One region of the Nonomuraea sp. 10N515B genome, then DNA from elsewhere that is predicted to be linked to it. Evidence: riboswitches for the same ligand, from Rfam matches in the RefSeq annotation. Region 1 holds a riboswitch; each other region holds the start of a gene.
What was found. A riboswitch is a leader RNA that binds a small molecule or an ion and turns the genes downstream of it on or off. The one in region 1 is predicted to bind cyclic di-AMP.

Region 1 (10,243 bases):
TTGTAGAAGTCCAGCCCCTTCTGGTTGACCTCGCCCGAGCCGGTCGGCTGGATGCGCGGCCAGGAGACCGAGAACCGGTAGGCCGTCAGGCCCAGCTCCGCCATGATGGCGACGTCGTCCCGGTAGCGGTGGTAGTGGTCGATGGCCACGTCCGCGTTGTGCCCGTTCAGCACCCGGCCCGGGGTCTTGGCGAAGGTGTCCCAGATGGAGACGCCCCGCCCGTCCTCCTGGACGGCGCCTTCGATCTGGTAGGCCGAGGTCGCCGCGCCAAACGCGAAGCCCGCGGGGAAGCGCAGCCCGGCACGCGTCTGTTCCTCTTGAGTCGTCACGCCTTGACCGCACCTTCCATGAGTCCGCCGACGATCTGACGGCCGAATGCGACGAATACCGCGATGAGCGGAATGATGGACAGCGCCGTGCCTGCGAAGATCAACGTGTAGTTCGTGGAGAACCTGGCGTTGAGCTGGGTGATGGCGATCTGCACGGTGGGGTTGTCCGGTGTCAGCACGATCAGCGGCCACATGAAGTCGTTCCACATGAGCATGAACGTGTTGATGCCGAGCACGGCCATGCCCGGCCGCACGGCGGGCAGCACGACGTTCCACCAGATCCGCAGCGTGGCGGCGCCATCCACCCTGGCCGCCTCGACCAGCTCCATCGGCACGGCCTGCCGGGTGTACTGGGTCATCAGGAACACGCCGAACCCGTTGAGCAGGTACGGCAGGATGACCGCCGTGAGCGTGCCCGTCCACTCCAGGCTCACCATGAGCCGGTAGAGCGGCACGACGCCCATCTGCTGCAGCGGCACCGCCATGGTCAGCAGCACGAGCACCAGCAGCAGGTTCCGGCCCTTGAAGTTCAGGTTGGCGAAGGAGAAGCCGGCCAGCGTCGAGATGATGACGACGGAGACGGTGACGACGCTCGCCACGATGAAGGAGTTCGTCAGGCCCAGCAGGAAGTGCGCGTCCGGGTTGTTGAGCACCGCGACGATGTTCTCGCCCAGGTTGCCGCCCGGCAGGAACGGCGGCGGCACCGCCACCGCGTCGGCGTTGGTCCGGGAGGCGATCACCAGCATCCAGTACAGCGGGAACGCCGACAGCAGGACGGCCACGCCCAGCATGACCCTGGTGAGGATGGTCGGAGACCAGTTGGTCATTTCGAGCCCCCGATCCTGCGTACGAACAGGAAGTTGATCGCCGCGCCGATGAGAATGAGCAGGAACAGCAGCCAGGCGGCCGCGGCGGCGTAGCCGTAGTCGAATTCGCGGAAGCCCTGCTTGACGATGAACATGGCCACCGTCTGGAACTGGCCCTGCGACCCGCCGTCGACGTTGCCGTTGTAGAACGTGGTCGGCTCGGAGAACAGCGTCAGCCCGCCGATCGTGGAGTTGAGCACCACGAAGATCATGGTCGGGCGCAGCATCGGCAGCGTGATCTGCCAGAACTGCCTGCGCCGCGACGCGCCGTCGATCGCGGCCGCCTCGTACAGGTCGCGCGGGATCGTCTGCATGCCGGCCAGGAAGATGATCGCGTTGTAGCCGGTCCAGCGCCAGTCGACCATGGTCGCGATGGCGATCCACGAAGGGATGCGCTCGGCCCGCCAGTTCAACGCGTCCACGCCGAACCCGCTCAGGATCCAGTTGACCAGGCCCCAGTCGCGGGCGTACAGCTGCGTGAAGACCACCGCGACCGCGACCACCGAGGTCACCAGCGGGAGCAGCACGCTCATGCGGATCGCGAGGCGCAGCTTGAACCGCTTGTTGAGGGCGTTGGCCAGGAACAGCGCCAGCAACATCTGCGGGACGGTGGCGATGACGAACATGCCGATCGTGTTGACGACGGCGCGCCAGAAGTCGTCGTCGGCGAGCAGCGCGGTGTAGTTGCCCAGCCCGGCCCACTCCGTGGTCCCGGCCAGGTCGTAGTCGTAGAGCGAGTAGTACAGCGTGAAGGCCAACGGGAAGAGCCCGAAGGCGGCGAACAGGATGAAGTAGGGGGACACCAGGGCGTACGGCATCGCCTTGACGTCCAGCCGGGACCGCCAGCGGCGGCCCGGCGGGCGGTCACGCCGATGCGAGTTCCGCATCGCCCGCGGAAGGGTGTCGAGGCTCATAACAGACCTTTTCGGCAGCTTGTCGGCAGCAACAGGCCCGGCCCGCTGGTGGCGGGCCGGGCGGGGAGATCAGCCCGCGGCCTTGACCGCGTCGTCGACCAGCTGCTGCCAGGCCTTGTCATGCGGGACGGAGCCGTCGTCCATGCCCTGGATGACCGACTCGATGGCGTTCTTGACCTGGGCGTGCTTCACGCCGAGGAAGACCGGCTGCAGGCTCGACGCCGACTTGGCGAAGATCTCACCGATGGGGGCGTCGTTGAAGAACTCGTTCTTCGCGCCCTGCACGGCCGCCTCCTGCTGAGCCTTGGTGTTGCTCGGCATGTTGCCGAAGTCGGCGAAGATGCTCGCCTGGGTCTGCGCCTGCGTCAGGTAGTCGGCCACCATGGCCGCTTCCTTCGGGTTCTTGGACTGCTTGGGCACGGCCACCCAGGAGCCGCCCCAGTTGCCGCCGCCGCCCGGCACCGACGCGACGTCCCACTTGCCCGCGCCGCCGTCGCCGGCGTTGCCGCTGACCACGCCGAGCATCCAGGACGGGCAGCCGAGCGTGGCGAACGAGCCCTTCTGGGTGCCCGCCGCCCACTCGTCGGTGAAGTTGCGCAGCTTGGCGGTCAGGCCACCCTGGCTCATCTTCGAGGCGAAGTCGAAGGCCGTCTTCACCGCCGGGTTCTTGTCGACGATGAGGTTGTTCTGCTGGTCGAAGTAGGCGACGTTGCCGTTCTTGGCCGCCTCCTGGTAGAGCACCACCTGGTACAGCGTGTTGGTGCCGTCAGCCCACTTGGTGTCCTTGAGCTTGCCCTGGAACTGCTGGCCGACCTTCATGAACTCGTCCCACGTCGGCCACAGGGCGCTGACCTCCGCCCGGTCGGTCGGCAGGCCGGCCTTCTTGAACAGGTCCGTGCGGTAGCAGATGCTCATGCCGCCGATGTCGGTGCCCAGGCCGAAGATCTTGCCGTCGGTGCTGACACCGGTCTCCCACTTCCAGGCGGGGAAGTCGGCCTTGCGGGACTCCAGGCCGTACTCCTTCAGGTCGGCCCACCACTCGGGGTGCGCCTTGGCCAGGCCCATGCCGCCCTCGTCGATGCCGACCACGTCGCCCGCGCCGTTGCCGGCCTGCAGCCACTGGATCATCTGCGGCCAGTACTGCTGCTCGAACTGGTCGGTGAGGTTCTCGTGCTTGATCTGGATGTCTTTGTGCTCGGCGTTCCACTTGTCGATGGCGTTCTTGTAGCCGAAGTTCGTGCCGCCGCCGAAGGTCTGCACGCGGATCGTGACCGGCTGGGCCGCCGCCGAGGAGGCCGGAGCGCCGCTGGACTGCGGCGTGCTGCCGGAGCCGCAGGACGCGACGGTCAGCGCCGCCGCAGCGAGCACAGAGGCCGCGGCCAGACCGCCGCGACGCTTGCTGGTCATCATGGTGGACCCCTTCTCGGGTGAATGTTGGGGGAGTGCACCGCGGCATACGCTCCGCCGCGGTAGGAGTGTTTGGGAGCGCTCCCACAAAGGGTGCCCTTGCGGCGTCTACACGTCAATCCACCGAAACGCAACCGTTACCAATGGTGCGATTTGGAAAGATGAAGTCGGACTTACGAGGATAAAGTACGCAAAGACCCGATTGGGAGCGCTCCCACCACAAGAGACATCTTTTGTGTCACATCCTGGGCATGTCGCCCGTACACCTTCGCTTGCTCACGGTCACGCCCCACGTTGCGAGGCCTCCAAGCAAGGCCCCGACGGAGTGCGCATGCGTAAACAGGGGCGATCGCCCTCGCAAAGCACGCTTGCGGCGACATCCAGCAAAGAGCCGCCTCGCAAGGGCGACCGTGACCTCGCCGCGGGTGCCGTGGAACTCCTGCGGCGCCTGTGGCCCGGACTCAGGGCGGGGTGGGCGCGGTGCCGGCGCGGCAGGCGGCGGCGCGTTCCTCCAGCAGTGTGCGCTCGCGGGCGTTGCGGGTCATGCCCGCCGCCCGCTCGAACTCGGCCCGTGCCTCCTCCCGCCGTCCCAGCTTGAACAGGAAGTCGCCGCGGACGCTCGGCAGCAGGTGATAGTCCTTCAGCGAAGGCTCCTCCATGATCTGGTCCAGGAGCTCGAGCCCGACCGCCGGGCCGTAGGCCATGGACAGGGCGACCGCCCGGTTGAGCTCGACGACGGGGGAGCGCGACAGCTTGGCCAGCTCTTCGTACAGGCCGGCGATGCGCACCCAGTCGGTGTCCTCGGGGTTGAGCGCGCGGGCGTGGCAGGCGGCGATGCCGGCCTGGAGCGCGTAAGGGCCATGGGCGCCGCCGAGGTCTTCCACGCGCTCCAGGGCGGTCAGGCCGCGGCGGATGAGGAGCTGGTCCCAGCGGGCGCGGTTCTGCTCGAGCAGGAGAACGGGCTCGCCAGAGGGGCCCACGCGGGCCGCCGAACGGGACGCGTGGATCTCCATCAGCGCCACGAGCCCGTGGACCTCCGGTTCCTTGGGCAGCAGGCCCGCCAGGACCCGGCCCAGGCGCAGGGCGTCCTCGCACAGGGCGGGGCGCATCCAGTCGTCGCCGGCCGTGGCCGAGTAGCCCTCGTTGAAGATGAGGTAGATGACCTCCAGGACGGCGGCCAGGCGGCCGGCCAGCTCGGCGCCCTGCGGGACCTCGAAGGGGATCTGCTTGTCGGCCAGGGTGCGCTTGGCGCGGACGATGCGCTGCGCCACCGTGGACTCCGGGACCAGGAACGCGCGGGCGATCTCCTCGGTGGTCAGGCCGCCGAGGACGCGCAGCGTCAGCGCCACCCGCGCCTCCATCGACAGCGCCGGGTGGCAGGCGGTGAACACCAGGCGCAGGAGGTCGTCCTCGATCTCATCGACCTCGGGGAGCTCTGCCTCGTGCTCCAGCCGGTGCCCGAGCTCGGCCAGGTTGCGTTCGAGGCGTTCGTTCCTGCGGATCAGGTCGATGGCGCGGCGCTTGGAGACCGTCATCAGCCAGGCGCCGGGGTTGCGCGGCACCCCGGACTCGGGCCACTGCTCCAGGGCGGCGACCAGCGCGTCCTGTGCCAGCTCCTCGGCGAGGCCGACGTCGCGCACCAGCCGGGCCAGTCCGGCGATGAGCCGGGCCGCCTCGATCCGCCAAACCGCCTCGATCGCGCGATGCGTGTCGGTAGCCGTCACGGGCCCATAACACCAGGGCCGCACGCCGCCTCGCAACCGCTGTCGCCGCCGTGGTCACGCGGTAGGTGCTGGTGGACGACGCCGCGCTGATGAGGCGGCCGGTGCCGCGGTCAGTCGCCGGGCTGGTCGGCGCGGAGGCGCTCGCGCATGGCCTCCTCACGCTCGCGCTCCTCGGCGGGCATCGAGTCGTCCGGCACGTCCGAGGCGTCGAACACCCGCCACACATCCAGCCCGATCCCCTCGTGCCCCGGCGGCACCGGGAGGCGCAGCGCCCACTCGAGGGCCTCTTCCCTGGACTTCACCTGGATCAGCCAGAACCCGGCGATGAGCTCCTTGGCCTCGGCGAACGGCCCGTCGATCACCGTGGCCTTGCCGCCGCTGTAGGCGATCTGCGCGCCCTGCGAGCTCGGGTAGAGCCCTTCGGCGGCCAGCAGCACTCCGGCCTTGGCCAGCGACTCGTTGTAGGCGTGCATGTTGTCGACGAGCTCCTGGCTGGGCAGCACCCCGGCCTCGGTCTCCGCATTGGCCTTGCCGACGATCATGAACTTCATCGGTGTTTCTCCCTTCACACGTCTCGCCAACGCGTCGAACGGCTGCGGGGCGAATCGACACTCTTTCGCGAAGTTCCGCGCCGCGCCACTCCGAACCGAAAAATCTACGTTGTAAAGGCGTTCAGCTGATCGAGGAACGCGCTGGCGGCAGGACCACAGCCGGCCAGCGACGGGACGGCCAGCCCGAGCGAGCGGGTCATACCCGGCTTCAGCGGCCGGGTGACCACCGCGCCGAGGTCCGCGGGCAGGCCCAGGGTGGGAACGATGCTGACCCCGAGCCCCGCGGCCACCATCTCGAGGATGGCAGCCGGGCCGCTCGCCTCGAAGGCGACGTCGAGCCGTACGTCCGACGCCCGCGCCGCGGTCATGATCAGCGGGCGGCAGCCGGCGGTGGTCAGGATGAACGGCCGGTCGGCGAAATCGGCGAGATGCACCACTGCCTGATCGGCGAGCGGGTGGCCGGCGGGCAGCACGGCCACCATGTCGTGGGTGCTCAGCGGGACGGTGTCCAGTCCGGGGGCGGGCAAGGTCACGACGCCGACCTCGGCGGCGCCCCGGTGCAGCCAGGCCCGGATGTCGTCGTCCACCCCCTCGAACAGCCGTACGCGCACCTGCGGGTAGCGGTCGGTGAACGCGCGCAGCAACCGGGCGATGAGCGTTCCCGTGGCGCTGGGGAGGCTGGCCAGGCGCAATTCGCCGGTGATCTGGCCGGCGGCGGCCGCCACGTCGGCGCGGACGAGGTCGAAGTGGCGCAGCACCTCGCGGGCCCGGTTGACCGCGCGGCGGCCGGCCTCGGTGAGGGCGATGCCGTCGCGGTGGCGTACGAACAGGGCCGCGCCGAGCTCGCGTTCGAGCGCGGCGATGGCGCGGCTGACGGCGGGCTGGGACATGCCGGTGTGGTCGGCGGCGGCGGTGAAGCCGCCGTGCTCGGCGACCGCGATCAACGCCCGGAGCTGCGCTAACGTCATAGCGGCATACCCTAATTGGTATTTGACCGGCGGTTGGTCAGAACCCGATGGTTATGCCATGTCTGAGCGAATGACGATCGAAGTCGACGGGCGGCAGGCCAGCTATCTGACGGCGGGCGAGCGGGGTCCGGTTGTGTTGCTGCTGCACGGGACGTACTGGAGCCGGGTCTGGCAGCCGGTGCTGGACGAGCTGGCCGCGGCGGGGCTGCGTCCCGTCGCGGTGGATCTGCCGGGGCTGGGGCGCTCCGAAGGGGAGCTCGCCATGGCGACGGCGACGGTCCCGGCGCTGGCCGGGTGGGTGACCCGGTTCGCGGCGGCGGTGGGCGCCGGCGAGCCGCTGGCGGTGGCGGGGCACGACATCGGGGGCGCGGTGGCGCAGCACCTGCTGGCCGCGGGCGAGGTGAAGGTGCGGCGGCTGGCGCTGGTCAACTCGGTCACGTACGACTCGTGGCCGGTGCCGGGCGTGGCCCGTTTCCGTGATCCGGCGGTGGTGGCGGCGGTGACCGCGGAGGAGTTGCTGGCCGCCCGCCGCACGGCCGTCACCACGGCGCTGCACCGCCCCGCGACGGAGGCCGAGCTGGCCGACTACCTGGACCCGTGGAACGACGCCCGGGTGCGACGGTCGTGGATGGCGCTGGCGGGAGCCGCCGACGGCCGCTACACGCTGGACCTGGTGCCCGCGCTGCAGGCCGACGGGACGCCGAAGCTGCTGGTGTGGGGGGAGAACGACACCTTCCAGGAGGTCCGGTACGCCGAGCGTTTCGCCGCCGAGATGCCGAACACCTCCCTGGTCCGCGTCCCGAGCGCCGGTCACATCCCGATGGAGAACGACCCGGCCGCGGTCGCCGCCGCTCTGGCGCGGTTTTTTCTCGGCTGAAGGCCTGCGGTCGGGCCGTGAACGCGGCGAGCGCGCGTCCCATGTCTCGGGGACGCGCGCTCGTTGGGGCGGGGGAGGGTCAGGCGGCGTACTCGGGGTAGCCGTAGCCGACGACGTGCGCCTTCGGCCGGGTCCGCTCTTCGACCTTGCCGTTGCCGGTGTTGCCCTCGATGGTGGAGATGGTGCCGTCCTGGTTGTCCTTCACGACGAACCCGACGTGGTTGATGTCACGGATGTTCTTGCTGCCGCTCCAGGAGAAGTACACGACGGCGCCGGGCTTGGCGACGGTGCCGAAGCGGTTGTTGGCCTTGAACCACTTGGCGTGGGCGACGGTCCAGGCGTCCCAGCCGACCTGCGGGCGGGCGCCGGTCTGCTCGCCGACCCAGGAGACGAACATCGCGCACCAGGCGGCGTTCAGATACATGGCGCGGCTGCCGCCGTCGCGGGCGATGGTCTCGGCGGCGCGCTGGGAGTTGGCGTACCACTGCTGGTACTTGGTGCCGCCGCCGGCGGCGTTCTCGCTGGTGCCGACCTGGGACCTGGCCAGGGCCAGGACCTGATCGGCGGTGACGTTGATCTTGGTCTCGCCGGTCTTGGTCCTGGCGCCTGCCTGCTCGGCGGTGGCGACCGGCTGCTTGTCCGCGGCGGCGATGGCGGTGCCCGTGACGTGGGCGGTGACCGCGGTGGCCAGGACGGTGGCGCCGAGGGCGGCGCGGGCGATGTTGATCTTGTTGGCGGCAGCGGGGATGCGGAACTTGGCCATCGAGGGGGTTTACTCCTTGCTTCCATGCCGCTTACCGGGTTAGCTGACGGGCTCGGGCGTGGAAGCTGCCCTACGGCACCGAAGTGCCGATTCGCCCCAAAGACTTGGGTCCCCGGTTCCGCGCAAGGCGGATTCAGCGGTCACAGGACTGTCCTGTGATGTTTCGTGCGATGGTCGGACGCGACCGGACAAACCGGACGCATACCTCAAGATGCCCCATAAGGTAATACATGCGGCAAGAGGATTACAACTAGATAAAAGCCCAGTTAGGCAAGTTGCCCGCGGGCGTCGGCCAGAAGCCCCATCATGGCAAGGGAATCGTCAAGCGGCATGATCGAACTTTCGGTCCTGCCTTCGGCCGTGGCTGCGCGGACTTCGCGGAGCTCCCCGGCGTACCCGTTGTCGGCCGGATCGAGCACATGCTCTTCCGGCTCCAGGGAGGGCCCGGTGAGGAGAATCCGCTGCGGCGCCCAGAACGGAGCCTGGATGTCCGCGCGCATCTGAGTGCCCACAACGCTGGCATCGTTCGGGTAATTCCCGAGCAACGAGGTCGCCACGAGAGCATGCCTGCCGCCCGGGTAGAGCAAAACGCCGCCCGCCTCCGCGTCCACCCCGTTCGGGGCCAAAGAGCCGGTGACACGCAGGCCGGTCGGCATGCCGAGGAGCAACTGGGCCAGCCCGAACGGGTAGATCCCCAGGTCGAGCAGCGCGCCGCCGCCCAGCTCGGGCGCCCAGAGCCGGTGGGCGGGGTCGTAGGGCAGGGAGAAGCCGAAGGAGGCCTGCACGGAGCGGATCTCGCCGAAGCGCTCATCGGAGGCGATCTTCTGGATGAGGGGGTTGAACCTCATCCACATGGCCTCCATCAAGAAGACGCCCGCCTCGCGTGCCAGGCGCACCATCTTCTCGGCGTCGTCCACGGTGGCGGCCAGCGGCTTCTCGCACAGCACGGCCTTGCCGGCGGCGATGGCGGCCTCGGCCACCTGGAGGTGCTGGGCGTGCGGAGTGGCCACGTAGATCGCGTCCACGGCCGGGTCGGCGCACAGCCGCTCATAGGAGTCGTAGGCCGACTCCGCGCCCAGCGTCGCGGCCAGGGCCTGCGCCCGGCCGAGGTTCCTGGAGCCGACGGCGGCCACCCGCATGCCCGGTTCGGCCACGATGGCCGCTCCCACCGTGCGCGCTATGCCGCCTGTCGCCGCTATTCCCCATGCAAAATCCCGCACAAGGGGAGATCGTAGACGTATCAGGTCATGTTGAAGGTGTCGGGGTCGGGTCCGATGCGCTTGTTCCTGTTCATGGCGCCGATCGCGGCCATGTCCTCGGCGTCGAGGATGAAGTCGAACACGTCGATGTTCTCGCGGATCCGCGACGGGGTGGCGGACTTGGGGATGACGACGTTGCCGAGCTGCAGGTGCCAGCGCAGCACGATCTGGGCGGGCGTCTTGCCGTACTTGCCGGACAGCACGCTCAGCGCCGGGTCGTCGAGCAGGCCCTGGCCCTGGCCCAGCGGGCTCCACGCCTCGGTCAGGATGCCGTTGGCCTCGTGGAAGGCGCGCATCTCGCGCTGCTGCAGGTAGGGGTGAAGCTCGATCTGGTTGATGGACGGCGTGATCTCGGCCTCGTCCATGAGCCTGGTCAGGGTCTGGACGGTGAAGTTGGAGGTGCCGATGGCCTTGGCCCGCCCGTCACGGTAGATCTTTTCGAGGGCCTTCCACGCCTGCACGTACTTGTCCTGCTTCGGGACCGGCCAGTGGATGAGGAAAAGATCGACGTAGTCAAGGCCCAGCCTGGCCAGGCTCTCATCGAAGGCCTGCTCGGCGCGGTCGTGGTCGGCGTTCCACAGCTTG
Region 2 (10,243 bases), on a different contig from region 1:
TCTCAACCTCGTGTCCGATTCCGGGATCTATGCCCAAAAACGGTGTTTGCTATTGCACATTGCAGCTGCACGTGCATTTGGGTCTTGCAGCCGCAGCGGTCGTGACCCATGATGGCTTAGTGCATATTGGGCCAAACATGCACTAACCAAGGCTGAACGGGGAGGTATCGGCGGCATGGTGGAGGATCCTCTGGCCACTGCCGATTGCCTGCAGATCACCCGCGAAGTGGGCTTCGACCACCTGCTCTCGGGTGGCGGCCAGCCGTACACGACCGCGTGCCCGTTGCCCTTTCAGGCCGACTCTGTGAAGACCGCCAGGGACGTGACCCGCTCCACACTGCAGGGCTGGGGACTGCACGACCTGAGCGACGACGCCGCGCTCGTGGTGTCGGAGCTGGTGACGAACGCCGTCAGATACGCGATGTACGCCGCCGGGCGCCGGGAGATCGAGCTGCTGCTCATGCGGGTCGCGCCGCACGTGCTGCTCGCGGTGGCCGACCCCAGCGACGAGGTGCCGCGGCCCAAGGAGCCGGATTTCATCTCCGAGAACGGGCGCGGCCTTTACATCGTCGAAACGTACAGCCAGTGCTGGGGCTGGGACCCCCTGGCTCGCGGCGGCAAGGCCGTCTGGGCGCTGTTCCGCACGGAATCCTGACCCAACCTTTAGATCACCTGGTACGGCGTCTCCCTGTTCTCTCTCGTGACCAGAATGCTAAATTGGTCATCGGTCAACAGTCACGAGGAGGCCTTTGTGCATGCCGAGCACCGCGGGCGGGCTGACCGGATTCTCGACGCGGCCAAGGAGCTGCTGCTGCGCTGGGGATACCGGCGGGTGACGATCGACGAGATCGCCAAACGCGCCGGGGTCGGCAAGGGCACGATCTACCTGCACTGGCGTACCCGCGAGCAGTTGTTCTTCGCCGTCGGCGCCAGGGAGGCGGTGGCCATGCTGGAGGCGGTCGTCGCGGGCATGCGGGCGGATCCTGACGAGATCGCGCTGCACCGGTACATGCGCCGGTTCTTCCTGGAGGCGATGCGGCGGCCGGTGCTGCGGGCGATCTTCACCAGGGACGCCGAGATGCTCGACAAGTTCCTCGCCAGCCCGGCCAGGAAACCGCTCGAGGGCGCCAAGTTGCTCGCCTCGCGCGAATACCTGGGTGAGCTCGCCCGGCACGGGTTGCTGCGGGAGGGTCTGCGACCCGAGGACCTGGACTATCCGCTGCCGACGATCGTGTTCGGGTTCTTCGCCGTCGAGCCGCTGCTTCCGGCCGAGGTCACGCTCAGCCTGGAGGAGAAGGCCGGCGTCCTGGCCGACACGTTGCGCAGGACGTTCGAGCCGGAGCGGCTGCCCGACTGCGCGCCGGCGGCCGAGCGGGTCATCGAGATCTTCGAAGGGCTCTCCCGTGACTTCCGTGACGCGGCTTATGGAGGCGGCGATGGGACATGACATCCGTGGGCTGCACCACGTGGGACACGTGGTGCATGACATGGGACAGGCGCTCGAGCGATACCGGCGGATGGGGTTCGCGCTGCCGGGGCCCGCGTACCCGGTGGTGGGCGAGCCGCCCGAGCCGGTCGGGGTGGGCAATACACACGCGTACCTCACCGGCGGCTTCCTCGAGCTGGTCACCGTCGCCGGGGCGGGGCGGGTTCCCGGCGACGCGCGGCTGATCCCGCTGCGGGCGCCCGCGGAGCGGCTGCCCGCGCTCAAGGAGGCCGTCCGCGGCACGGCGGCCAACCTGGAAGCGTGCCTGCGGCGCTTCGAGGGTGTGCACATCCTGATGTTCGACGCACTCGGCATCGACGGCGCCGCCGCCCGGCTGACGGCCGGCGGCGTCGGGCACGGTGGGGTGCAGGCGGCCCAGCGGCCGGTCGAGACGGCGGACGGGGTGCGGATGGAGCCCGTCCGGTGGCTGGAGATCGACGGCTCCGAGCCGGGGCTCGTGCCGGAGGGACGGGTCGGGCTGGCGGAGAACGCCTCCGCGCATGAGGCCGCCGACCATCCCAATGGCGCGGTCGAGCTGGTCGAATGCGTGTTGTGCGTGGCCGACGACGAGCTGGACGAGGCCGAGCGGCGCTATGAGCGTTATGTGGGACGTACGGCATCGCGGGACGGGCTCGTGCGGACCTTCGCGCTCGGCGGCGACGGTGCTCACATCACGCTGGTCGGCGCGTCCCGGCTGGACGCGCTGTTGCCGGGCGAGGGTGCGGTGGCGCTGCCCGGGTTCGCGGCGTACGCGGTGGCGGTGCGGGACGTCGCGGCCACCGGGCGGTTCCTGGGCGAGGCCGGGATGACGGTCGGTGAGACCGCCGCAGGCGAGATCTTCGTGCCCGCCCGCGAGGCGCTCGGCACCGCGATCGTCTTCCGTCAGCGGTGACGGCGAAGCGGCAGGGGACCGTTATTCGCCGGTAACGCCGTCGATACGCTCGCGTAGAAGATCGGCGTGACCGTTGTGGCGGGCGTACTCCTCGATCATGTGGACGAGGATCCAGCGGTGCGTGCAGTCCCGGCCGTTGCGGTCGCCGACGGCGTCCAGCGGCGTGGCGGCCGAGATGGCGCGGGCGCGCTCGATCTCGTCCTGCCACGTGGCGAACGCCTCCTCGGCCGAGGCGGTGTCGACGTCGTTGAAGTCGGCGTCGTTGTCGCGGTCCTTGTCCCACAGCTTGGGGATGTCCTCGCCGTTCAGCACGCGGCGGAACCAGGAGCGTTCGACGTGCGCCATGTGCCTGACCAGGCCGAGGAGAGACAGGGTCGAGGGCGGGGCCGAGCGCAGGCGCAACTGCTCGTCCGACAGGCCCGCGCATTTGACGGCGAGGGTGGCGCGGTGCCATTCGAGCCAGTTGTTGAGCACCGTCAGCTCGTCGCCGGTGAGGGGCGGTGGGGTACGGGAGTCGATCACGAGCCCTGACCTTACCTTCGGCCTGGTGTGCGGCTTTCAGTGCATGGAGATGTGCACGTGGTCGAAGTGGTTCTCGGTGATGCTGCCGCGGTCCGACATTCCGCTCCAGCCCGAGCTGTGGTTGATGCGCTGCTTCCAGATCACGTACTTGATGCCGAGCTTGTCCATGTTCTTGATCGCCCACTCCGCGATCCGGTCGCCCAGCGCGAGGTTCGCGGCCGACGGCATCGAGCCTCCGGTGCTCATCATGAAGTCGCAGGCGCGTCCGAGCGGGTGCTCGCCGCTGGAGCCCGAGCGGAAGCACCCCACCGTGTACGGCAGCGAGAAGTTCTTGCCCACCTGCTCGCGCATGAGCCGGGTGCGCGGAGTGATGTTGTCGGAGCCGGAGGGAAGTTCGGGGGCCCAGCTGCCGTCGGATTTGCGGCCGGTGCCAAACGGCACGAGGTCCTGGAGCTTCTTCTTGATGTCCTCGATGACGTCCTCGGCCTCGTCGCGCTGCTTGTCCACCTCGGCCGCGTCCCCGCGGATCTCGGCCGCCAGCGCGGCGGCGTCCTTGGCGGCCTTCTCCTTGTCGTCACGGGCCTTGGCCACGCCCTGCACGAACGCCTGCTGTTCGACGGTCAGCTGGTTGAGCACGGCCGCGCTGCCGCCGCTCGCGGGCAGCATGAAACCCGGCACCGGGGGGTTCCCGTTCTGGTAGCGAAGCCGGGCGATCTCGGCGACCCGCTGCTCGGCCGCGGTCAGCGTCTGCTCCGCGGTGGCCAGGCGCTCATTGGCCGTTTTGGCGGCCTGCTGGGCCTTGGCCAGCTCGACGCGCTTGAGGTTGTACTGCTCGATGAGCTTGTCGATCTTGCTGTTGAGCTGCTTGAGCTGGGCGCGGAGCTCGGACTCCGTCGGTTTGGGTGCCGCCGACGCCGCGGTCGCCGGGAAGAAGGCAACGGCGGCGGCGGTGATGAGGCTGATGGCAAGACTCGCGAGGGACGGCGAAGGGAGCGGAGCTCCCGAGCGAATCAGGGCAGCCGCCACGTAGATGTTTCCTCTCCCTCTGCCGGCCGGGTTAGCTGACGGGTTCGGGCATGGGAGATCCCTACCACCGAAGTGGATTCACCCCACGTGCGATGGGTCCCCGGCTCCCGGGCAACTCGCCCGGGATTAGGCGGGCACCGGCCGTTACGGCCGGTGCTTATCGGGATATTAGTGGTAGATCACGAGTCATGCGACCTTAAGTAGAAATCTATTAGTGATCTACTCGTGATCGAAGCATGCGTGCGGCCTCCTCCGGCAGCACGTCGTTGACGAAGGCCCCCATCGCCGACTCCGACCCCGCCAGATACTTCAGCTTCTCCGGCGCCCGCCTGATGGTGAACAGCTCCAGGTGCAGGTAAGCCAGCTCACGGCCCTGTCGTACCGGCGCCTGGTGCCAGGCCGCGATGTACGGCATCACGACCCCGAACAGCCCGTCGAACGCCTTCAGCACCGACGTGTACAGCGGCGCGAACGCGGCACGCTCCGCCTCTGTCAGCGCCGCCAGGTCGGGCACCTGCCGGTGCGGGTAGAGGTGCACCTCGAACGGCCAGCGCGCGGCGGCGGGCACGAAAGCCGTCCACAGCTCGTTGGCCGCCACCACCCGCGTGCCGGCGGCGCGCTCGGCGGCCAGCACGTCGGCGAACAGGTTTCCCTTGTAGCGAGCGGCGGCGCCCAGCTGCAGCTTGGTCCGCGGGGTGACGTACGGATAGGCGTAGATCTGGCCGTGCGGGTGCGCGAGCGTGATGCCGATCTCCGAGCCCCGGTTCTCGAAGCAGAAGACCTGCTCCACGCCCTCGATGGCGGACAGTTCGGCCGTGCGGTCGGCCCATGCCTCCATGACCAGCTCGACCTGGGCGTCGGACAACCGGGAGAAGGACGAGGAGTGCTCGGAGGTGAAGCAGACCACCTCACAGCGGCCCACGGCCGGACGGACCTCACTCAGCCCGCCCACTTCCCCATAAGTCCCGATATTTTCGGAAAAAGAGGGGAAGCGGTTCTCGAACACCACCACGTCGTAGTCGTACGCCGGGATCTCCGTCGAGCGCGTCTCCGACGACGGGCACAGCGGGCACTCGGCCGCCGTGCCGGTCGGCTGGTGCGTCCGCGTCTGCCGGTGCCCCGCGATCGCGATCCACTCCTCGGTCAGCGGGTCGTAGCGCAGCTCAGAGGCCACCGGCCGGGGGTCCAGCGTCCGCCGGTCGATCGCGCTCCTGTCGGCGTCGTCCCGCCGGTCGAAGTAGATCAGCTCTCGGCCGTCGGCCAGGTTGGTGATGGTGCGCTTCAAAGCGAGCCCTCCGCGATGATCAGTTCCCCGGCCGTTTCGGCCAGGTGCGTACGTGCTTCCTCCGGCAGCCCCGCGTCGCTGATGACCACGTCGGCCTCGCTCAGCTCGGCGATGGTGCTGATGCCCACCGTGTTCCACTTAGTGTGGTCGGCCGGGACGACCAGGCGGTTGGCGGCCGCCACCAGCTCCCTGTCGGTCTCGGACTCGAGCAGGTTGGGCGTGGTGAACCCGGCCCGCACGCTCATCCCGTGCACGCCGAGGAAGAGCGTGTCCACGTGCAGGCGGCGGATGGCGGCCACGGCCACCGGGCCCACTAAGGCGTCCGATGGCGTGCGTACGCCGCCGGTCAGCACCACCGTGCGGTCGGCGCGCGGATTGCGGTGGAAAACGTCGGCGACGGGGATGGAGTTCGTGATCACCGTGAGCTCGGGCACACCGATCAGGTGGTGCGCCAGCACCCAGGTGGTGGTGCCCGCGGACAGCGCCACAGCGGTGCCGGGGCGCACCAGTTGTGCCGCGCAGCGCGCGATGGCCTGCTTCTCCTGCTGCTGGCGGGCGGACTTCGCGGTGAAGCCCGGCTCCTCGGTCGATCCCGGGCCGAGGGCGGTCGCGCCGCCGTGCACCTTTTCCAGCAGGCCCCGCTCGGCCAGCACCTCGAGGTCGCGGCGGATGGTCATGTCGGAGACGCCGAGCTCGCGGACGAGGTCGGCCACCCGGACACCGCCGTCGCTGCGTACGCGTTCGAGGATCGCCTGCTGACGCTGCTGTGCGAGCACGCCCCCTCCTTCCAACAGATTCCACCAAATTATGACACGGATAAGTTCGGGGAATGTTAGATCGGGTGGCGTCGCTTGCCCTGGTCGGCGCAGGCGAGAGACGGTGAGGGATCAATGCCGTAGCACCCGATCATCGGAGGCGAGCGTATGGCCAAGCGCGCACGCAAGGGCAAAGCACGCAAGAAGAAGAAGGCTAACCACGGCAAGCGGCCCACCGCACGCTGACCCGGGTGGCCGCCTCTGCCCGGCGGCCACCCGATTTCACCCGGGTAGTTCGGTGAGGGCCTGGTCGATGCGGTCCTGCGGGAGGGTGTAGTCCTCCAGTTGCCCGGCCAGGTGACGATCGTAGGCGGCCAGGTCGAAGTGCCCGTGGCCGCAGAGCGCGGTGAGGATGACCTTCTTCTCGCCGCTTTCCTTGCAGCGCAGCGCCTCGGCGACGGTCTCGGCGAGCGCGTGCGTGGGCTCAGGGGCGGGCACGATGCCCTCCGTCCTGGCGAAACGCACGCCGGCCTCGAAGCATTCGTTCTGGGATCGCGTGACGGCCTCGAACAGGCCCAGCTCGTACATGTGCGACAACAGCGGCGACATGCCGTGATACCGCAGGCCGCCCGCGTGGATCGGGTCAGGCACGAACGAATGCCCCAGTGTGTGCATCTTGAGCAGCGGCGTGAGCCCGGCGGTGTCGCCGAAGTCGTAGGCGTAGACGCCGCGGGTGAAAGACGGGCAGGCGGCGGGCTCGACCGCACGGAACACGGTCGAGATCCGTCCCGCCAGCTTCTCCCGCAGGAACGGGAAGGTCAGGCCGGCGAAGTTGGAGCCGCCTCCCGTGCAGCCGATGACCAGGTCGGGCATCTCGGGGAGCTGCTCGAGCGCCTCCTCGCCGATCACCGTCTGGTGCATGAGCACGTGGTTGAGCACCGAACCGAGCGCGTAGCGGGCGTCGGGGGTCGCCGCGGCCACCTCGACGGCCTCGCTGATGGCGATGCCCAGGCTGCCCGGCGAGTCGGGGTGGTCGGCCAGCACCTTGCTGCCCGCGCCCGTCACGGAGGACGGGCTGGCGTGCACGGTGGCGCCGTACACCTGCATGAGGGAGCGGCGGTACGGCTTCTGGTCGTAGGAGGCGCGGACCATCCAGATCTGGCACTCGATGTCGAACTGGGAACAGGCGAACGCCAGCGCCGATCCCCATTGCCCGGCGCCCGTCTCGGTGGTGAGCAGCCGTACGCCCTCGCGCGCGTTGTAGTAGGCCTGCGGCACGGCCGTGTTCGGCTTGTGCGAGCCCGCGGGCGAGCCGCCCTCGTACTTGTAGTAGATCCTCGCCGGCGTGCCGAGCGCTTTCTCCAGGCGCCGCGCCCGGATCAGCGGCGTCGGCCGCCAGAGCCGGTAGACGTCGAGCACCTCCTGCGGGATCGCGACGAACCGCTCCCCGCTGACCTCCTGCGCGATCAGCTCCATGGGGAAGAGCGGAGTCAGATCGTCCGGCCCGATGGGCTGCCTGGTGCCGGGATGCAGCGGTGGAGGCGGCGGAGCGGGCAGGTCGGGAACGATGTTGTACCAGTTGCTGGGGATCATCGCCCCAGTCTGCGCCGGGAACGCGCGGCATTCCAGCATCCCAGCGCGCCGGGCCGGCGGGCCGGGGGCTACGAGCTGCTGGGCCGTGCTACGAGCCGGGCCGTGCTACGAGCCGCTGGGCCGTGCTCTGTCGCCGAGGACCAGGACGGCGAGCCGATCCGGATGATCGGCCCTCACCACCACGTCCGCCGCCTGCTGCGGGCGGACCTCATGCTCATATCTTTCGTACGCGGGCAGCCGCCACCGCTCCTCCTCAGGCGTCCCCCGCTCCAGAGCCCCCGCCGACAGCCACACGTGCACGCTGACGTCGAACGCGAGCCCCCGTCCCAGCAGCAACGTCCCGTCGACCAGCACCACGCCGCCCTGGGGCAGCTCCTGGTACGGCTCCCGGTACGCCCGGTCCACCCGGCTGTCCCACAGCGCCCGCAGCACCCGCCCCGATCCCCCGGCCTCCAGCGGCTCGAGCACCTCCCTCCGCAGGCCCTTCACGTCGAGCCAGTCCTCGTAGAAGGCGTCGGGATCGGTCCTGCCGTGCTCCAGGCGCAGCGACGCGGGCCGCAGGAAGTCGCCCGCCGACACCCGCAGCACGGGCCGCCCGCGCGACCGGAGCGGCGCCACGAGGTCGTCAGCGAGCGTCTGAGGACGCGTGGCGGGCGCCCCGTCCACGGCCACCCGCACCCATTCCTCCCCCGGCCGCGCGGAGATGAGCTCGGCCAGTTCCTCGATGAGGACGTCACGGGAGATCGGTCGCGCACGCATCGTCCCTAGCTTACGATCGCCGATCTCGCGGCAGCATTGAAGGCGTGCTCCTGATGCGCTGAGGATGTGCGCATGGATGATCAGGAATTGGCGAAGGTCTATCGTGACACGAACTTCCAACCCGCCCCTGGCGAAACCGTGGTGCACAAGGGGGTGGCGAACCTGTGGGCGGGGCCTGAGGCAGTGGGCGGCCGTCTGTGGCTGACCAGCCGGTCGCTCGTGTTCCGTTCGCATGCGGTGAACGCCCAGAGGGGCGTCTGGGCGTGGCCCATCGAGGAGATCGTGTCGACCGCGCCGGTCAACACCCTCGGGATCGTCCCGAACGGCTTGGCGGTCATGTTGCGGAACGGGGATCGGGTCCGCTTCGTGGTGCGTAAGCGGCGCGCCTGGATTCAGGTGATCGAGCAGACGAGGGGCTGATCCCTTCATTCGATTGCTGAAGAAAGTGCGGAGAACACGAAGGCCAGGTCGCCTCATGCGGCTGACCTGGCCTTTTGGTGCTTGGAGCGGACGACGGGAATCGAACCCGCGTAGCTAGTTTGGAAGACTAGGGCTCTACCATTGAGCTACGTCCGCGCGAACCGGTCGAACTCTGGTCTAGACTTCATCCGGTCGTCAGGGCGTAAGCGTACCGGAGTCCCGGAGCGCATGCGCACTCGGCGAGACGGGGCGTGGCGCAGCTTGGCAGCGCGCTTGCTTTGGGAGCAAGAAGTCGCAGGTTCAAATCCTGTCGCCCCGACTTCAGGACCAGCAGGAAGGCCCCCTCCAAGATCGGAAGGGGCCTTCTGAGTGACAAACTGAGTGACATGTCCGCAGGCAGCGCCTACGGCGCGCCGAAGATGCGATCCATAGCCACAGCTCCGGACTGGACCACAGGCCGGATCTGCATGCGGTAGACCGCTTCAGTCGTCGCCGTGCTGCTGTGGCCGACCAAGCGAGAGATCTCTTCCAGCGGAACGCGCGCCGGACATTGGAGGCATCCAGTTCGGTGCCGTTCTCCGAGGGGAAGACCAGACCGCTGTCTGACCATGAATCCCCGTGAGCCTGCTGTTGGCGAGCGCGGTGCTCGGTCAGCACCTCGACACACTTCGTAGGCAGCGCGAGCGTCCGTCGAGACCTGGGGGTCTTGGTGTCACCACCAGCCCGTACAGATCTCCAGACCGCCATGTAGGGCGGAACCAGCGGAGTGGCTTGAGGATCCCCGTCGAGATCTACATGATCCCATGTGAGGGGCCGCAGTTCCTCGGTGCGTGCTCCCGTGAGGAGCGAGAGCACGATATAAGCGTGCATGCGGGTGCCTTCTGCGGCAGTGAGTACGGCTTCCGCTTGCGCGAAGGTGAGTGCCTTCGAAGGCCGTCCCGCCGTACCCGTGGGCACGCTGCACAATTCGACCACGTTCCGCTTCACCTTGTCACGCGCCATGGCTCGCTTGATGGCCCTGTTCAAGCATGAGTGCATGATCTGCAGCGTCCGGGTGCTCAAACTGCTGGACTTGCTGGCGAGCCATTTGTCGACATCTTCGGCGCGGAGATCCCGAAGCTTGCGCGCTGCGGGTGGGACGACGGCAGACGGGCAGCCAGGGCAGAGCAATTGTGGTCGGCAATATCTCCGACATACTTCAAATATACCGCCCCCTCATACGATCTCATCGTTGGTATCTCTCGACGAAAGGCGGGATCATGAGAAAACCGGCTAGCTCAGTCATGCGGCGATTCGCTGTGGGGCTTGCAACATCCATGATCGCCATTGGCGGAGTAGCGATTACACCGCAAGCGGCTGCAGCGTCTCCCGGATTCCTGTACACCAAGTGGGGCGCGACATGCAAGCAGGGGACCGCAAAAAAGACCTACGATACCGGCATCTCGCGGTACAAAGTCGGCGAGCAGCACGTCAGCTTCGCGTTTGGATTTCCTACGGGGAAAAGC
Region 3 (10,243 bases), on a different contig from region 1:
CGAGGGTGCGCGCGACGGCGTCGGCGCGGTGCTGGCCAGGGCGGTCGTGCTGGCCACCGGCGGCATGGGCCAGGTGTACGCCGCCACCACCAATCCCATGGTCTCCACCGGTGACGGGGTCGCGCTCGCGCTGCGTGCCGGGGCCGTGGTGCGGGACATCGAGTTCGTCCAGTTCCACCCCACCGTGCTCTGGCTCGGGGAGGGCTCGACGGGCCAGCAGCCGCTGATCTCCGAGGCGGTCAGGGGCGAGGGCGCGGTCCTGATCGACCATGACGGCAACCGGTTCATGGAGGGCGTGCACGAGCTGGCCGACCTGGCGCCGCGCGACGTCGTGGCCAAGGCGATCATGCGGACGATGCGCGCGACCGGCCGCGACCACGTCTACCTCGACGGCCGTCACTTCGGCCGGGACAAGTGGGAGAGCCGGTTCCCGACGATCTACGCGGTCTGCCGGGAGCACGGCATCGACCCGGCCACCGAGCCCATCCCGGTGGCCCCCGCCGCCCACTACGCCAGCGGCGGCGTGCGTACGGACCTGCGCGGGCGTACCTCGATCGCGGGCCTGTACGCGTGCGGCGAGGTCGCCTGCACCGGCGTGCACGGCGCCAACCGGCTGGCCTCCAACTCCCTGCTGGAAGGGCTGGTCTTCGCCGAGCGCATCGCCGAGGACATCCATCAGGCAGGCCCGGCGCCGGGCGACCCGGTCGCGAACCGGTCGGCACCCGGGCTGGCCGACCCCAGGATCAGAACGAGGGTCCAGGCCCACATGAGCACCGGGGCGAGCGTGCTGCGCAGCCGCGAGTCGCTGCTGGCCACCGCCAGGGCGCTGCGTGAGGCCCGCTGGACCCCCGTCGAGGTGCCGCCCTGCACCGAGTCATGGGAGGCCACGAACCTGCTGACGGTCGCCACCGTGCTCACCGGCGCGGCGGCGGCCAGACTGGAGACGCGTGGCTCACACTGGCGCGAGGACCACGACACCCGTGACGACGACGAATGGCTGGGGCACCTGGACGTGACCCTGACGGAGGAAGGCCCCCGCATGACGTACACGCCGCACGGGATTCCCGCGCGCCTGACGCAGGAGCTCGCCGTCGCCGGTCTCGACGCGGCCGAGGTGGACGCGCTGATCGACCGGGCGCTCGAGGAGGACCTGCAGGACGCGGGGGACGTGACGAGCCTGGCCACCATCCCGGCCGCGCAGCGTTCGACGGCTGACGTGGTGGCACGCAAGGACGGCGTCGTGGCCGGGCTGGCCGTGGCGGAGGCGGTGTTCGTACGGCTGGGCGCGGGGCGTACCGAGCGGAGGGCCAAAGACGGCGAGCGGGTCCGGGCGGGCGACGCGCTGATGACCGTCGAGGGCCCGACGCGGGCCCTGCTGACGGCCGAGCGGACCGCGCTCAACCTGCTCACCCACCTGTCCGGGGTGGCCACGCTGACTGGCAGGTGGGTCGAGGCGATCAGTGGCACGGGGGCGCGGGTGCGCGACAGCCGCAAGACGCTGCCCGGGCTGCGGGCACTGGAGAAGTACGCGGTGCGCTGCGGCGGCGGCGTCAACCACCGGATGTCGTTGTCGGACGCCGCTCTGATCAAGGACAACCACGTGGTGGCGGCGGGTGGCGTGGCCGAGGCGTTCAGGGCGGTCAGGGAGCGGTACCCGGATCTGTCCATCGAAGTGGAGATCGACCGGCTGGACCAGCTGGAGGCCGTGCTGGACGAGGGAGCCGAGGAGATCCTCCTCGACAACTTCACGATCGAGGACACCGCGCGTGCCGTACAAGTCGTGAAAAATCGGGCGAAAAACAGGGTTGCCGTCGAAGCCAGCGGGGGATTGACCTTGGAATCGGCTCGCCAGGTGGCCGAAACTGGCGTTGACTACTTGGCGGTGGGAGCGCTTACGCACTCGGCGCCGGCCCTGGACATCGCACTGGATCTGCGGGGGTAATTGATGCTGCTCACGATCGACGTCGGCAACACGCACACGGTGTTGGGGCTGTTCGAGGGCGAGGACGTCATCGAGCATTGGCGGCTGGCCACTGACGCCCGTCGCACCGCCGACGAGATCGCAGTCGTGCTCCAAGGGCTGCTGGCGCAGTCGCCGCTGCTCAAGGGGACCGACATTGATGGCATTGCCATTTGCTCCACGGTCCCGAGCGTGCTCAACGAGATGCGCGAGATGTGCCGCCGCTACTACGGCGACGTCAACGCGGTGATCGTGGAGCCGGGCATCCGCACCGGCGTGCCCGTGCGCATGGACAACCCCAAGGAGGTCGGCAGCGACCGCATCGTCAACGCGCTGGCGGCCATCGACCAATACGGCGGCCCGTGTGTCATCGTCGACTTCGGCACCGCGACCTCGTTCGACGCGGTGTCGGCCAAGGGCGAATACGTCGGCGCCGTCACCGCGCCCGGCATCGAGATCTCGGTGGACGCGCTGGCCGCCGCCGGGGCGCAACTGCACAAGGTGGAGCTGGTCAGGCCGCGCTCGGTGATCGCCAAGAACACGGTGGAGGCTCTGCAGGCCGGCATCATCTACGGCTTCGCCGGACAGGTGGACGGCATCGTCGAGCGCATGACGGCCGAGCTGGCCGACGATCCCGAGGAAGTGACGGTGGTGGCCACCGGCGGGCACGCCGCGCTCGTGGTCGGCGAGTCGCGCTCGATCGACGTGCACGAGCCGTGGCTGACCCTCATCGGCCTGCGCCTGATCTACAACAGGAACACCACATAGGACAAGCGGCCCTCCGCTCGGGTAAGAGGGCCGCTTGTGCATATGACCGCGCGAGGATTACTCGCTCTCGGCGGTGTAGATGTACTGCCAGGGGCCGCACTTCGTCGGGTAGTTGCTGTGCACCCCGATCTGGCAGACCTTCGCCCGCAGGCTGTAGACGTCGTGCTCCTGGAAGTGGAACTTCTTGTAGCCGGGGAAGCCGCAGTACTTCTTGTAGTACACGGGGGACCAGTCGTGGTCGAAGTCGCTGGCCTCGAACTTCACGAACGCGCACTTGCCGCCCTCGTTGTAGGTACGGTTGTCCAGGTCGTACAGCTTGCCGTAGACGTGGACCTCGTTCGACTCCCCGTCGTGGTCCCAGTTCACGGTGACCTGGCCGTGGGCCTTGGCCAGGCCGTGCTTGGCGTAGACCGGGCTCCAATACTCGGAGTAGTCGTCGTAGTCGGACGAGGTGCTGGCGGACGCGGCGGCCGGAAGCGACAGGGCCACGGCCGTGGTGGCGGCGATGGCGAGGGCGCCCGTCGCGATCTTCTTCAACATCTTCTCTCCTTGAGCTCCCCTGGGCCGGCTCCCTGCCGGCTCCCCCCTGAGCTCGTGAGTCATTCATAGAAGAGGTCTCTTGCAGTGTTCCTGCGTGCTCCCTGCAGGGGGCCGACGAGTCCTTGCAGTTCGCCATATCCCCTACGCTTTGTTGTTGTGAGCGACGAACTTCCTGAGCAGATGCGGATCCGGAGGGAGAAGCTCGACCGCCTTCGCAGCGAGGGCGTCGACCCTTACCCGGTGAATTTCCCCCGTACGGCGACCAACGCCGAGGTGAGGGATAAATACCAGGACTTGGAGCCCGACGCCGCCACCGGTGACACGGTCGCGGTCGCGGGCCGCGTCATGCTCAGCCGCGTGGGTGGCAAGCTCTGCTTCGCCACGCTCAGGGACGGCGAGGCCGATCTGCAGGTCATGATCTCGCTCGACAAGGTGGGCGAGGAGTCGCTGGCACGCTGGAAGCGCGACGTCGACCTGGGCGACCACGTCGGCGTGATCGGCGAGGTCATCACCTCCCGCCGCGGCGAGCTGTCCATCCTCGCCGAAAGCTGGCAGATCACCGCCAAGTGCCTGCGCCCCCTGCCGGAGAAGCACGTCGGCCTCACCGACCCCGAGGCTCGCGTCCGCCAGCGCTACGTCGACCTCATCGTCAACGACGAGGCCAGGAAGATGGCCCGCATCCGCAGCGCCACCGTGCGCGCGGTGCGCGACTTCTGGCACGACGAGGGCTATCTCGAGGTCGAGACGCCGATGCTGCAGCCCATCCACGGCGGCGCGACGGCCCGGCCCTTCAAGACCCACATCAACGCCTACGACATGGAGCTCTACCTCCGCATCGCGATCGAGCTCTACCTCAAGCGATTGGTGGTCGGCGGCATCGAGAAGGTCTTCGAGGTCAACCGCAACTTCCGCAACGAGGGCGCGGACTCCACGCACAACCCCGAGTTCACCATGGTCGAGGCCTATGGCACCTACCTTGACTACAACGACATGGCGGACCTGACGCAGCGGATGTACCAGAAGGCCGTCCTGGCCGCTCTGGACACGTCCGTGGTCGTGCACGACGGCGTCGAGGTGGATCTGGGCCTCGCCCAGTGGCCGCGCATCACGCTCTACGGCGCCGTGTCGGAGGCCGTGGGCGAGGAGATCACCACCTCCACCACGCTGGAGGAGCTTCGCAAGATCGCCGACCGGCGCGAGGTCCACTGGGACCCGAAGTGGGGCTCGGGCAAGATCGTGCAGGAGCTCTTCGAGGCGCTGGTCGAGCACACGCTCGTCCAGCCCACGTTCGTCATGGACTATCCACTGGAGACCTCGCCGCTGGCCCGCCTGCACCGGGACAACCCGCTGCTGACGGAGAAGTGGGACCTGATCGGCTTCGGCACCGAGCTGGGCACGGCCTACTCGGAGCTCAACGACCCGATCGACCAGCGCCACCGCCTGATGGAGCAGTCGCTGCTGGCCGCAGGTGGCGACCTGGAGGCCATGCAGCTCGACGAGGACTTCCTGCAGGCGCTGGAATACGCCATGCCGCCGACCGGCGGCATGGGCGCCGGCATCGATCGGATGATCATGGCCTTCACCGGCAAGAACATCCGGGAGACGATCCTGTTCCCGCTGGTCAAGCCGACTCGCTGAGCCGAGAGACGGGCGCGCGGCCGGTCCCGCGCGCCCGCCCGGCGCCACGTCGGCCGCGTGGCCGGCAACTCGGCCCCGGTGAGCTCCTTGATCCGTGCCAGAGCGCTCAGGAGATCGTCGCCGGCGCACCTGCCTGATCGCGATGAAGTCGAGGAAGTAGGCGCCAAACTTTCTTCTGGCCTGGCCGGTTTCCGATACGAGCTCTGCTGTAAGCATCGGGTCAAGGCTGCGAGCCAACATTTCGCTCCAGCCGCTGAAACATTCACAGTCCTCTGGAGGCACCCCGAGCATCTCGGTGATGACCATGGTAGGCGAAGCTGGAAACCAGGTCCGTCTCCTCCGGTAAAGCGCCGATCAGCTCGGTGGTGATCAGCCCGATGCGGGAGCAGAGCCGTTCGACCATGCGCGGTGTGAACGCCTCGCCGACCGGAGCGCGCAGTCTGGTGTGGTCGGGCGGGTCCGTCCAGAGGGCCGATTCAACGGGCTGAGCTGGGTCTCTTCCGTACAGCGGGTCGGAGTCGTGGCCGAAGCGGAGCATCGCTCCGCAACGTTCAGGATGGCGGCGACGAGCAGCCCGCGCGGGTGCGGAAGATCGCCCCGCGGGCGCTCAGCTCGCGGTAGCGCGCGTATGGCTCGCGTAGAAAGTCCGGATCGCTCGGATCAAAACCAGGACGTCTGCCAGGCTCATCCTGTCCCGGGCCGGGGCCTATTGGACCGTTCTATGAGATCGCTCATTGTGCCGGCGGTCTCGTCGCCATATGGCGAGTTCGCCACATATAACGGATCATGTCAATAGTGCCCGTCAAGTGCGAAGATTCTGGCGCTTGACGACCTTTCCGGGATGCGTTTACCGTCTGCGAGACGAGCGGCTTTGGCCCGTTGTGAGGTCCGAGTTCTGCTGTTGGGGGGGAGGGCTCCCGATGGATGTGCTCACTGAAGGCGTCGAGCTGAGCCATGCGGATCTGGCGTTGCTGGCGGAGCTGGCCAAGGGGGTTACGGTCGATCGCGTGGGGAGACGTTTGGATATCAGTGGGCGGACAGTACGCCGGCGGTTACGGGGCATCTGCGACCGCATCGGCGTGGCCACGGCCATCGAGGCCGTGGCCTGGGCGGCGCGGCGTCAGCTGATCTGACGCCTCAGTCGGCGATGCGCACCGCGCCGGCGTACGGGCGGTTGGCGATCGAGGCGATGTGCACGACATCACCTGTGCGCGGGGCGTGCACCATCATGCCCCCTCCCAGGTAGATGCCGACGTGATGCAGGTCGCTGTAGAAGAACACCAGGTCGCCCGCGCGTAGCTCGGACCTGTCGATGTGCCGGCCCGCGGTCCACTGGTCACCGGTGTAGTGCGGCAGCGAGATGCCGACCCGCTGGAAGGCCGCCATCACCAGGCCGGAGCAGTCGTAGGAGCTGGGGCCCTCGGCGCCCCAGACGTACGGCTTGAGCTGCTGTGTGAGTGCCCACCTCGCGGCCTGGGCCGCCTTGCCGTTGCCGGGGATCGGCAGGTTGATGTGCACGCGCTTGCCGGCCCGGCCGGCCTCTCCCATGGCCCGCCTGAACAGGTTGCTCTCGGCCTTGGCCACCAGCTTGGTGATCTTGTCGCGCTTGCTGTCGAGGTCCGCGACGATCTTCTGCAGCTCCTCCATGCGGGTCTTGGCGCCCGCTCTGGCGCGTTCGGCGGCGTCCATGGCCTTGGCGAGCTGGTTGACCTGCTCGGCCTGCTGCTGTTCCAATGCGTACGTGGTCGCGGCCTGATCGAGGAACTTCTCGGGGTCGGTCGACGAGGTGAAAGCAAGCGCCCTGCTCAGCCCACCGGAGATGTAGGCGTTCTGAGCGAGCATGGCGGCCTTGGCGCGCTTGGCGGCGAGATCCGCCTCGCTGCCGGCCAGCGTCTTCTGGGCGGCGTCGGCCGCCTTCTGCGCGACCTTGTATTTCTCCCGCTGCCCGTTGTACTGCTCCGTCAGCGTCTCGATCTCGACGTGCAGCTTCTCGACCTGGTCGGAGAGCTCCTTGAGCGAGGGTGTGGGATCCGCGGACGCCGGAGCGGCGGCGGGGATGGCGATCAGGAGCGTGGCCACTGTGATGCTCACCACGCCGAGGCGGCGTGCGAGCCAGGCCCGTTCCGGAGGGCGGGCATGCCTGCCCGCCGACTTCCCCCCACGGCCGTGCGTACGCTTCACCAACCAGCTCCTCTCATTGACGCCTACCGGGTTAGCTGACGGGTTCGGGCCGGAGCAGCCCTACCGAAGAACTCGGATTCACCCCGATGGTGGCGTGCGAAGCTCGCCACCGGTGGATCCCCGGCTCCCCATGCGGGAATTGGGCGTGTCTCCCGCGTGCGCCACGCGGGGAACGTTGTCGCTGGACACTAATGCACTCCGGGTTCGTGCTCAACCAGAACTGCTCGATCTGTAGAGGTTTCACAACTGGCGGGTCACAAGGTGATCTCGTGATCAGCCATGCAGAAGAGACCTTATGTCCCCTTTGTCATTGCTTCTGCCGAACGCCGGAAGACGCCGGGCTCGTGCCCATGTGGCTCGTGGCACGTCACAGGATGGGGCCAGACATGGGAGTTAGGACCGAACCGTAATGACATCTGTACTCTGGAGAGCCATGGAACAGGTGGCCGAACTGACGACGCCGGAGACCGCGGTGGTGGTCCGGCGTGCCCGCACGCCCGACGTGCGGAGGATCAGGCGCCTGGTCGACACCTATGCGGGCGCCGGCCCCCGGCTCCTGGAGAAGACCACAGTGACCCTGTACGAGGACGTACAGGAGTTCTGGGTGGCCGAGCTGGGCGGGCGGGTGGTCGGGTGTGGCGCGCTCCACGTCCTGTGGGAGGACCTGGCCGAGGTCCGCACGGTGGCCGTCGATCCTGAGTGCCGGGGCATGGGGATCGGCCACCGGATCGTCTCCGCGCTCATCCGGCAGGCGAACGATCTGGGACTGCGGCGTGTATTCTGCCTGACTTTTGAGGTCGATTTCTTCGCGCGGCACGGCTTCCGCCCGATCCAGGGCACGCCGGTCTCGCCCGAGGTCTACGCCGAACTGCTGGCTTCGTACGACGAGGGTGTGGCGGAGTTCCTCGACCTGGAGCACGTGAAGCCGAACACCCTGGGCAACACCCGCATGCTGCTCCACCTGACATCGGGTGACGCTGGCCTTGACTAGCTGGAAAGGTGATTGTTGATACCTATGTCGATACGTTGGGCAGCACAGGGCATGTGTCCTGACACGTGCCACATGCGCACTCGAAGCGAGGTGACACGGTGAGCACCGGACAGCCGCCGTATCCACAGGACGAATCGGGCGAGAACTCTGCACCCGGAAATCCCCAGTACGGGCAGCAGAACACGGGCCGCCACCCCGGCGAGCCCGACCCCGACGTCACTGTGGTCGGCTACCGGGCGGACGACGCCTATGGCCAGCAGCCCCCATACGGCCAGCAGGGCTACGGACAGCAACAGGGTTACGGCCAGCAACAACAGCAGTACGGCCAGCAACCCGCCGACGCCCAGTACGGGCAGCAGCAGGGCTACGGCCAGCAGCCGGATTACGGTCAGCAGGCGCAGCACGGCCAGCAGGGCTACGGCCAGCAACAGCAATACGGCCAGCAGCCACAGTATGGTCAGCAGCCGCAGTCCCAGCCGGGCTACGGCCAGCAGCCCGGCTATGGTCAGCAGGCTCAGTCCCAGCCCGACTATGGGCAGCAGGGCTACGGCCAGCAGGCGCAGTCCCAGCCGGGCTACGGCCAGCAGCCCTCCTCCGGGCAGTATGGCGCCCAGCAGCCGCAGTATGGCCAGCAGCCCCAGGCGCAGCCCGACTACGGCCAGCAGCAGGGCTACGGTCAGCAGGCTCAGTCCCAGCCCGACTACGGGCAGCAGCAGGGCTATGGCCAGCAACCGCAGTCGCAGCCGGGCTACGGCCAGCAGCAGGGCTATGGTCAGCAGGCTCAGTCGCAGCCCGATTACGGGCAGCAGCAGGGCTATGGTCAGCAGGCTCAGTCCCAGCCCGATTACGGGCAGCAGCAGGGCTACGGTCAGCAGGCTCAGTCCCAGCCCGGCTACGGCCAGCAGCAGGGCTACGGTCAGCAGCAGCAGGGCTACGACCAGCAGGGTTATGGCCAGCAGGCGCAGTCCCAGCCTGGCTACGCCCAGCCCCAGTACGGCCAGCAGCAGTACGGCGACCAGCAGTACGGCCAGGCCTACGGGCAGCCGCAGCAGGCCGCCTATGGCCAGCCGGGCTACGGCCAGGCCTACGGGCAGCCGGTCGGCGTGCAACCTCCGGGCGCACCGGCTCCGCTGGCGGAGTGGTGGCAGCGGCTGGTGGCGAGGATCGTCGACGGCGTGATCTTCGGCGTCGTGATGGGCCTGGTGACCTTCATCTTCGGGCTGTTCCTGGTCGCGAGCTACAGCTCGACCACCGGGGCGAGCACGGGCCTGTTCGGTTCGTTCGTCATCGGCATCCTGATGTCGATCGTCCTCACCCTCGTCTACGTCGGCTACGACTTCTTCATGCACAAGATGAAGGGTCAGACCGTCGGCAAGATGATCATGGGCATCAAGGTCGTCCAGGTCGGCGGCCCGGTGCCGCCGGGCGGCATCCCCAACGACGCGGCACTCAAGCGCGCGCTCGTGACGTGGGGCGCCTACATCTTCTACTGGATTCCCTTCGGAACGCTCCTCGCTCCCCTTCTGAGCGGCCTGAACGGCGCCTCCATGCTGTGGGACAAGCCGCTGCAGCAGACGTTCGCGGACAAGTTCGCGCGCACCGTGGTGGTGAAGATCAAGTAGTCCTCCCGCACGTAAACATAGGGGCCGGCTTCCCGCCGGCCCCTATGTTTTGTCCGCGGCGCCGTACCAGAATGGGACGGAACCCGTAGCCGGAGGCGAGGTGGAGGTTATGGCCGGGACGCCGTGGGCGATCTCGCTGCCGGCGGAATGGTGGGAACGGCTCGCCGCCCGCCTGATTGAAGCGCTCGTCTTCGGGGTCTTCTATTACATTCTGTTCATTGCGCTCTGGGCCATCTTCCGAACTGTCGGGGTGCTGGAGGTGTTCGGCGGTCGCCTGCCCGGCGTGTGCGCGTGGTTCGGGGCCGGACTGGCTTATGCCGGCTATGACTGGTGGGCCCATTTCAGGCACGGCAGGACGTTCGGCAAGGCGATCATGCGGATTCGCCTGGCCCCGGCGAAGCTCACGCCGGGAGCGGCGCTCAAACGATCCCTGGTCTATCCGGGGCCGCTCATGCTCATGGGCATTCCAGTGGTCAATCTGCTGGCCGGAATGCTGCTGTTCGGCGTCGGGCTGCTCATCCTGATCGACAAGCCGCTGGAGCG

Region 2: another riboswitch for cyclic di-AMP. It lies ahead of ACTWQA_RS28680 (coiled-coil domain-containing protein); the one in region 1 lies ahead of ACTWQA_RS03335 (CHAP domain-containing protein).
Region 3: another riboswitch for cyclic di-AMP. It lies ahead of ACTWQA_RS13755 (NlpC/P60 family protein); the one in region 1 lies ahead of ACTWQA_RS03335 (CHAP domain-containing protein).

What each region holds. Positions count from the first base shown of each region.
Region 1 is NZ_JBQQBQ010000002.1:192,253-202,495, forward strand. It holds gene ACTWQA_RS03295 (GH1 family beta-glucosidase) at 1-329, opposite strand, end outside; gene ACTWQA_RS03300 (carbohydrate ABC transporter permease) at 326-1,156, opposite strand; gene ACTWQA_RS03305 (carbohydrate ABC transporter permease) at 1,153-2,109, opposite strand; gene ACTWQA_RS03310 (ABC transporter substrate-binding protein) at 2,179-3,519, opposite strand; gene ACTWQA_RS03315 (RNA polymerase sigma factor) at 3,978-5,240, opposite strand; gene ACTWQA_RS03320 (YciI family protein) at 5,351-5,791, opposite strand; gene ACTWQA_RS03325 (LysR family transcriptional regulator) at 5,896-6,759, opposite strand; gene ACTWQA_RS03330 (alpha/beta fold hydrolase) at 6,818-7,636, shown strand; gene ACTWQA_RS03335 (CHAP domain-containing protein) at 7,716-8,399, opposite strand; cyclic di-AMP (ydaO/yuaA leader) riboswitch at 8,413-8,548, opposite strand; gene ACTWQA_RS03340 (Gfo/Idh/MocA family protein) at 8,666-9,619, opposite strand; gene ACTWQA_RS03345 (aldo/keto reductase) at 9,640-10,243, opposite strand, start outside.
Region 2 is NZ_JBQQBQ010000021.1:8,808-19,050, forward strand. It holds gene ACTWQA_RS28660 (ATP-binding protein) at 176-655, shown strand; gene ACTWQA_RS28665 (TetR/AcrR family transcriptional regulator) at 752-1,447, shown strand; gene ACTWQA_RS28670 (VOC family protein) at 1,437-2,378, shown strand; gene ACTWQA_RS28675 (DinB family protein) at 2,400-2,900, opposite strand; gene ACTWQA_RS28680 (coiled-coil domain-containing protein) at 2,937-3,926, opposite strand; cyclic di-AMP (ydaO/yuaA leader) riboswitch at 3,933-4,069, opposite strand; gene galT (galactose-1-phosphate uridylyltransferase) at 4,138-5,211, opposite strand; gene ACTWQA_RS28690 (DeoR/GlpR family DNA-binding transcription regulator) at 5,208-5,987, opposite strand; gene ACTWQA_RS28695 (50S ribosomal protein bL37) at 6,135-6,212, shown strand; gene ACTWQA_RS28700 (TrpB-like pyridoxal phosphate-dependent enzyme) at 6,249-7,559, opposite strand; gene ACTWQA_RS28705 (uridine kinase) at 7,665-8,318, opposite strand; gene ACTWQA_RS28710 (hypothetical protein) at 8,391-8,738, shown strand; tRNA gene ACTWQA_RS28715 (tRNA-Gly) at 8,821-8,894, opposite strand; tRNA gene ACTWQA_RS28720 (tRNA-Pro) at 8,984-9,057, shown strand.
Region 3 is NZ_JBQQBQ010000008.1:41,661-51,903, forward strand. It holds gene ACTWQA_RS13725 (L-aspartate oxidase) at 1-1,942, shown strand, start outside; gene ACTWQA_RS13730 (type III pantothenate kinase) at 1,946-2,728, shown strand; gene ACTWQA_RS13735 (hypothetical protein) at 2,786-3,268, opposite strand; gene lysX (bifunctional lysylphosphatidylglycerol synthetase/lysine--tRNA ligase LysX) at 3,425-4,906, shown strand; gene ACTWQA_RS13745 (hypothetical protein) at 5,169-5,444, opposite strand; gene ACTWQA_RS13750 (LuxR C-terminal-related transcriptional regulator) at 5,827-6,039, shown strand; gene ACTWQA_RS13755 (NlpC/P60 family protein) at 6,044-7,087, opposite strand; cyclic di-AMP (ydaO/yuaA leader) riboswitch at 7,093-7,243, opposite strand; gene ACTWQA_RS13760 (amino-acid N-acetyltransferase) at 7,521-8,078, shown strand; gene ACTWQA_RS13765 (hypothetical protein) at 8,075-9,187, opposite strand; gene ACTWQA_RS13770 (RDD family protein) at 9,182-9,700, shown strand; gene ACTWQA_RS13775 (RDD family protein) at 9,810-10,243, shown strand, end outside.